DNA from 2 places in the Paenibacillus sp. EKM212P genome. Region 1 is predicted to be linked to the other one. Evidence: predicted binding sites of a transcription regulator. Region 1 holds the regulator's gene; the other holds the start of a gene.
What was found. The regulator LexA, encoded in region 1, represses DNA repair genes until DNA is damaged. The targets are predictions, from matches to a motif close to CGAACATATGTTCG.
Positions count from the first base shown of each region.

Region 1 (3,421 bases):
GAATCGACAAGCTAAAACATTCACATCCTGTGTTTCAAGCATAAGACCAACAAGGTTATTCTGCTTAGCCCACTCGGTTGCTTTACTCAATAAGGCTGCTCCGATTCCCTTGTGTCTCCAGTCTTTAGCGACGGCAATATCCTCAATTAGAGCATAGCCATTCCAATTAGTACAAAGTTTAATTTGTCCAACACAGTCGTTCTTATCATAATATAAAAAAATAGATTTTCCTTGTTCATCAATATAACTGATATCAACGTCATCATCCTCATACTGTTTAAAATATGGTTCGGGAAAACTTTCTTCTATATATGTCCAATTATCGTTCTCGTATTTAGGTATAATCCTTCCTGACACAATAAAGCCGTTATTCTCATTTGACTTCTTAAAATCTCCCATATTCGAAAGTGACATTTTAATTATCATGGCTTGTCTCCTCCTGGTTTAATTTCTCTATGCACACTATTCTAAAAGAGAACCACCTTTTCCTGTCTGTTAGATTTATAAAAAGAGCAAAATTGTAGCGACTGTTCAACTATGTGTGATATTCTACGATCTCGTCCGCTTGCTTCAACGATTCATAGCAGTAGTTAGGTGTGCTGTTTAACACTAAAAAAAAGCAGGAAGAATCCTTCCTGCTTTTGCTTGAAAACGATTATTAACGTCTGCGTTGTCTATCATTCACGCTAAACAGATTAACAGCCAGTGCGTTACCTCTTGCACGCGCAACAGCTCTTTGATTCGAACGGATGTTTGATCTTCTTCTTCTCAAATCACGTCTGCAATGTCTTCTGCTCATATGATCACCTCCCTTCAAGGAAATGAAGGTACGGATGAATCTTAGTGGTGTTTATGCTTACGCTTGGAAATTTTGATATTCAAGGCATTGGTTGCTAGTGCATTTCCGCTTCCTGTTTTAGCAGCTGCGGCTTGAAAGACTTTAACGACCAGATATCTGTTTTTTCCGATGCGATGCTTATACGTTTTAACTCTATTTCTGATCATCTGCATGTCTCCTTTGCTTAGGTCTGCTATATACTATGTCAATTATGATAGTAATGTATCAGCATAAATCTATTAAAAGCAAAAAGAAGCTGGTACCTATATTCCTAATGGTTAACAAAAAACTCATGCGAACCTGTCTTCGCCATTTCAACTTTACGTTGCAGAAGAATGTTACAGGCAGGTCGGCATGAGTCTAATAGTGTAGATAAAGATAATAAGCAGTTAGTATGAAAATTATTTACTATTAAGAGTGTTAAGTTTTTTCTCGTAGTACGCCTCTTGAGCAAGAATATGATTCAGTTGTTCAGAGAGCAGTTTATATTCTTGGCTGTCTTCTGGGTAATTGTTTCTTTCGGAAATTACAGCTTCGAGTTGCTTTTCTAAATACCTGAAATGGATAAGTATTTGTATGTACTGAATACGATCGTAGGTTGTTATGTGTGATTTCTCTTCTGCATACAAATGATCCATTGTTGGTACTACACAGTTTATGGCGATAAATATCACAACAAACGCTGAAATTATAATTTTTTTCATTTAATTCCTCCTACAGAGCTATGAGTAATTAATATACCATATTTATCTAAAACAAAGAAAGATCTATTAGTTTTGCCCATCAATATAGCTGCTCAAGATCAGTGGGTGATTATTTGAGATGAGGAGGCTGATTTTATAGTAGAAACAATAGGAATAGGTTGCTGAAATGAAAAAATAGTTGTGAGATACATAGTATACATAATAACAATACAAAACCGGCTTGCCCTAGGCAGCCGGTTTTGTATTAGTGGTTAGAATAACGGGGAAGAAAGAACGAGAAATCAGTGGAAGTCCCGGAAGAGTCCTACAACCTTGCCTAAAATGCTGACGTGTGTCAGGCGAAGCGGTTCAAAGGCTGGGTTTTCAGGTTGAAGCCGGATATGATCTTTTTCTTTGTAGAAGGTTTTAACTGTAGCTTCGTCTTCATCTGTCATAGCTACAACAATATCGCCATTATCAGCGGTCTGCTGCTGACGTACGATTACATAGTCTCCGTTAGCAATCCCAGCCTCAATCATGCTTTCGCCTACAACAGATAACATGAATATTTTATCCTCACCAACAAAGTGTTGGGGAAGAGGAAAGTAATCTTCAATATTTTCTGTCGCCGTAATAGGAAGGCCAGCAGTTACTTTGCCGACGACGGGGACACGACTAATGGAGTAATTAATCAAGTTGCTGTTATCCGATTCGTCTTGACCGAGTAACTCAATAGCCCGTGGTTTTGTAGGATCGCGTCGAATGAGTCCTTTTTTCTCTAAACGATCCAAATGACCGTGAACCGTAGAACTGGAGGCCAATCCGACAGCCTCGCCTATTTCGCGTACAGAAGGGGGGTATCCCTTTAGACGCACTTCATTGCGGATAAATTCAAGAATGGCCTGCTGGCGGCTCGAAATCTTAGACATACCGTATCAACCCCATTTAGTAACGTTTGGGAAAATTATAGCATAGAACCTCCGTTCGTACAAACATAAGTTCTAAATAATCCCTAAAAATAATCGCGAACTTTTGTTCTCTTTTCTATTGAACAAAACAAATGTTCGTGTTATATTGTGAAAACATAAGAACAAACGTTTGGAGGTCGCAGCCAATGATGAAATATAGCACTTATCAAAGTATTTTTCCGATGAATTCAGAAAATTTGCAGGAGACCCGAAAAGAGGGTAGAGCGCATTTTATGCAAATTATTACTAATACTCTTTTAGTTAAGCTTCTTATTTTAGTGATTGTTGCTTGGATTGCAGGGGCAGGTGTACTTACGGTTTTCGCGGCACCTTCAGCTTCCAAGGAAGAAGTGACTAAACTGACCGTACAACCTGGAGATACGTTGTGGGAGATTGCCGCAAATCATAAACCGGAACGAATGGATACACGGGTATATATAGAAGGAATTGTGCGGATTAACGGTTTGGAGGATCGGGGAGTACAGGCAGGTCAGGTACTCAAGCTTCCTAACTTCTGATCTATAGACAATTAGAGCTTGTCAGGGAGCGTAATGCGGGAGCCTTGACAAGCTCTTTTCTACATGTCAAAGTGTATTATATCTTTGCTTTTATGGAGGGGACACAATTTGGATATAGACAGCTTAGTTCAGCGCATCAATGAATTAGCGCGCAAAGCAAAATCCGAGGGTTTGACGGAAGAGGAAGCCACAGAGCGCGCCAATCTTCGGGAAATTTATTTAGGTAACATTCGCCGTAATTTTCGGCAGCAGCTTGAAACGATTGAATTTGTGGACGATGATACATCGAAGGGAAATGACGGGCTGAAGCATTAAAGTTGTTAAAGCGCCCAAGCCTGCAATTTGCCTTTTGTTTTAGGTACCGTTCTCGGTATCTATATAGATCAGCTTTGAGGCAATTGTTTTATTGTAATA
Region 1 covers NZ_JAAMNR010000002.1:244,188-247,608, reverse strand. The annotation lists gene G9G54_RS07260 (GNAT family N-acetyltransferase) at 1-426, opposite strand, end outside; gene G9G54_RS07255 (hypothetical protein) at 659-799, opposite strand; gene G9G54_RS07250 (hypothetical protein) at 841-1,005, opposite strand; gene G9G54_RS07245 (hypothetical protein) at 1,240-1,542, opposite strand; gene lexA (transcriptional repressor LexA) at 1,824-2,450, opposite strand; gene G9G54_RS07235 (LysM peptidoglycan-binding domain-containing protein) at 2,639-3,007, shown strand; gene G9G54_RS07230 (DUF896 domain-containing protein) at 3,116-3,322, shown strand.

Region 2 (3,421 bases), on a different contig from region 1:
CATCGTTAACCATCAGGGGCGTTATTTGGCGACAGGTTACTATAATCCGGCTTCACAAATTACAGTACGTGTGATGTCCTACGAGCCGCTGGAAGCAATGGATCAAAACTTTTTTGCCCAACGCTTTCGCAAATGTCTGGAGCACCGCGAACGTTTTGTGACCGGGGGAAACGCTTATCGGTTGGTGTACGGCGAGGCTGATTTTTTGCCTGGACTGATTGTAGATCGATTTGGTGATGTGTTAGTCGTGCAGTTGTTAACGCTTGGCATGGATCGGCGCAGGGAAGAAATCAGGGATGCGCTCGTTGAAGTAGTGGGTCCTGCTGGTATATATGAGCGCAGTGATGTATCCATCCGTGAGCTGGAAGGATTGGAACAAACGAAGGGTCCTTTGTACGGTGATTGCCCGCGTCATGTGGTGGTGACGGAAAATGGCCTGCAAATCAAGGTTGATATCGTAGAGGGCCAGAAGACGGGGTATTTCTTTGACCAGCGTGAAAATCGTGCGGCTATAGCACCGTTGATGACAGGTTGGGGAGCACGTAGTGGAATTACGCTACAAGAAGTAGCTGCAGACTCAGGGGATGCGGGCACAACGGTCTTGAAGCCAGTGAATAAAAGTGGTAAGGTTGTTGAATTCCCATTCTGGGATGGCGCAACCGTATTGGAATGTTTTTCACATACGGGAAGCTTTACGCTCAATGCATGTAAACATGGTGCTAAAAAAGTAACATGTCTTGATATTTCTGAGCATGCGATTGAAAGTGCGCGGGATAATGTCAAGCTGAACGGTTTTGAGGAACGCGTCGAGTTTGTCGTCGACGATGCTTTTCAATATTTGCGCAATCAAGTGAAAGGTGTAGAGGAACGCAATGCACGAGCCGGGGGCAAAGGAGATACATCCAATCCGCTGACAGCAGGTGGCGGACGCACCTTTGATGTGGTCATTCTCGATCCGCCAGCCTTTGCCAAAACGAAGAACGCTGTCAAAGGAGCTACACGTGGGTATAAAGATATCAACCTGCATGGGATGAAACTTGTCAATGAGGGCGGCTATCTGGTGACAGCGAGCTGTTCGTTCCATATGCGGCCAGAGCTGTTTTTGGACACTATTAAGGAAGCGGCGGCAGATGCCGGCAAAATCCTTCGTCTGGTAGACTGGAGAGCGGCTGGTAAGGACCATCCTCAAATTTTGGGTGTGGAGGAAGGCCATTACTTGAAATTCGCCATCTTTGAGGTGCGCAGCCGGACACAGCTGTAGGTTTCATACAAAGTCAAAGTCAATCGCCTTTTTGGTGATTAAATAGGTAAAATAGACTCATTTTAGGTATAAATCAGTCCTGTAGAGAAGGCATGCACCAAGCCAACCTGCGGGACTGATTTATTTTTAGGGGGAGGATGAATTGCTACAACATGGCAAACGTACGTTCTTTTCTCCCTTGCCTGATATGCTATACTGTTTAATAGAATGTTGTTCGTTGGAAAGGAGGCCGCATCATGTCGGTCCGCTTGTTGATTGGCCGCTCTGGTAGTGGTAAAAGTACGTTAATCCGCAATGATATGACGTCTATGTTACGCGAGGAGCCGCTAGGTAAGCCTATGCTGTTACTTGTACCGGAGCAATCGTCATTTGCTTCCGAGCAAGCGTTACTTACAGAAGCCGGAAACGGTATTCAGGGGTCGGTGCGCGCCCAAGTGATGGGATTTCATCGTCTTGCCTATTTAGTTATGCAGGAAACCGGGGGTTCAGCACTGGTGCCTGTAACGGAAGAAGGCAAGAAGATGCTTTTATATAAAATTATTCGTCGTCGCAAGGATGAACTGAGCTTGTTTAAGGATTCGGGAGACCAGCTCGGCTTTGTGGATCGGTTGAATACATTGTTTACGGAGCTAAAGCAGTATGGAAATGATACTCGGTCTGTACCCGAGCAACTGGAGCGAATGAACGCTGTGGGAGAGTCAACTCCGATTTTGCGCGGCAAGCTCAAAGATATCAGTCTAATCTATGAGGATTTTGAACGAGAGCTGACGCTTAAATATATAGACGGTGAAGATACGCTGCGCATGCTGGCAGAACAGATTGCGGAGTCTTCCCTTGTGCGTGGAGCAGACATTTGGATGGATGGCTACCGTAGGTTTACACCACATGAATACAAGGTGGTGGAGCAACTTATGCTGCATGCCTCCTCGTTGACGGTGGCGCTGACTTGCAACCGTAGCTACGAGAGCGGACAGCTTCCGCATGAGTTGGATTTGTTTCATCCTTCGGCGGCTACGTATGTAAAGCTCAAAGGAATGGCGGACGAGCTGATGATAGAGACGCAGACACAATTACTGCGCCCTGATCCGCTGCCGAGATTTAAGGAGCGTCCAGCGTTGGCATATTTGGAGGCTAACTTTGAACATCGTACAGGGTTACGGAATCAGGAACAACGGATGCGGCTGCAGCAGCTACGAGAGCAGTGGACAGAAGAACAGCCGGAGGGCATAAAACTGTACACTGCGGCTAATCGCCGTGCAGAGCTGGAAGGGGCTGTACGCGAAATGCGCCGTCTGGCCCGAGATGAAGGCGCGCGTTACCGGGAGATGGCTCTGTTTGTACGTCATATTGAAGATTATGAGCCATGGGTGGAACCGATATTCAAACAGTATGAGGTTCCAGTATTTCTGGATCAGCGAAGAAGTGTATTACATCATCCTTTGGTGGAATTGATTCGGGCTTCGCTGGATATCGTGCAGCGGCGTTGGCGATATGAGGATGTATTCCGTGCGGTCAAAACAGACCTTCTACTGCCGCTGGACGGTCGGGTGAGCCGCGAGGAGATGGACCGTTTGGAAAACTATGTTCTGGCCTGCGGAATACAAGGCAGCCGTTGGACAGATGGTCGGCCGTGGCAGGCTGTGCCCAGCTTGTCACTGGAGCTGGAGGAGCAGGAACGGAACCGTAGGCGGGATGAAACGTTGGATTTGATGGAGCTGTGCCGGGATGTGATCGTGACGCCTTTACGTGCGTTTGAGAAACGTGTGGGCAAGGCACGAACTGCACTTGAGAAGTGTGAAGCGGTATATCTGTTACTGGAAGATGCAGAAATCGGCCACAAGCTGGACGCCTTCATTCATCAGGCAGAGGAAGTAGGAAAACCTGAGCAGGCCAAGGAGCATCGTCAGGTATGGGATGCAGTGCTTGAACTACTGGATCAAATCGTCGAAATGATGGGTGATGAGAGGCTGGATACCTCTTTGTTTGCGGGTGTGCTGGAAACGGGATTGGCCGAGTTCCGTATGGGACTTGTTCCGCCAGCTCTGGATCAGGTTCTGGTCGGAAACACGGACCGTACACGTGTGTCCGGTATTCAACATGCCTTTGTGCTAGGTATGAACGAAGGTGTGATGCCGGCTGTATTCCATGAGGACGGTGTGC
Region 2 covers NZ_JAAMNR010000004.1:157,163-160,583, reverse strand. The annotation lists gene G9G54_RS13210 (class I SAM-dependent rRNA methyltransferase) at 1-1,261, shown strand, start outside; gene addB (helicase-exonuclease AddAB subunit AddB) at 1,498-3,421, shown strand, end outside.
Region 2: the regulator LexA is predicted to act here: its motif matches at 1,418-1,431, upstream of addB (helicase-exonuclease AddAB subunit AddB).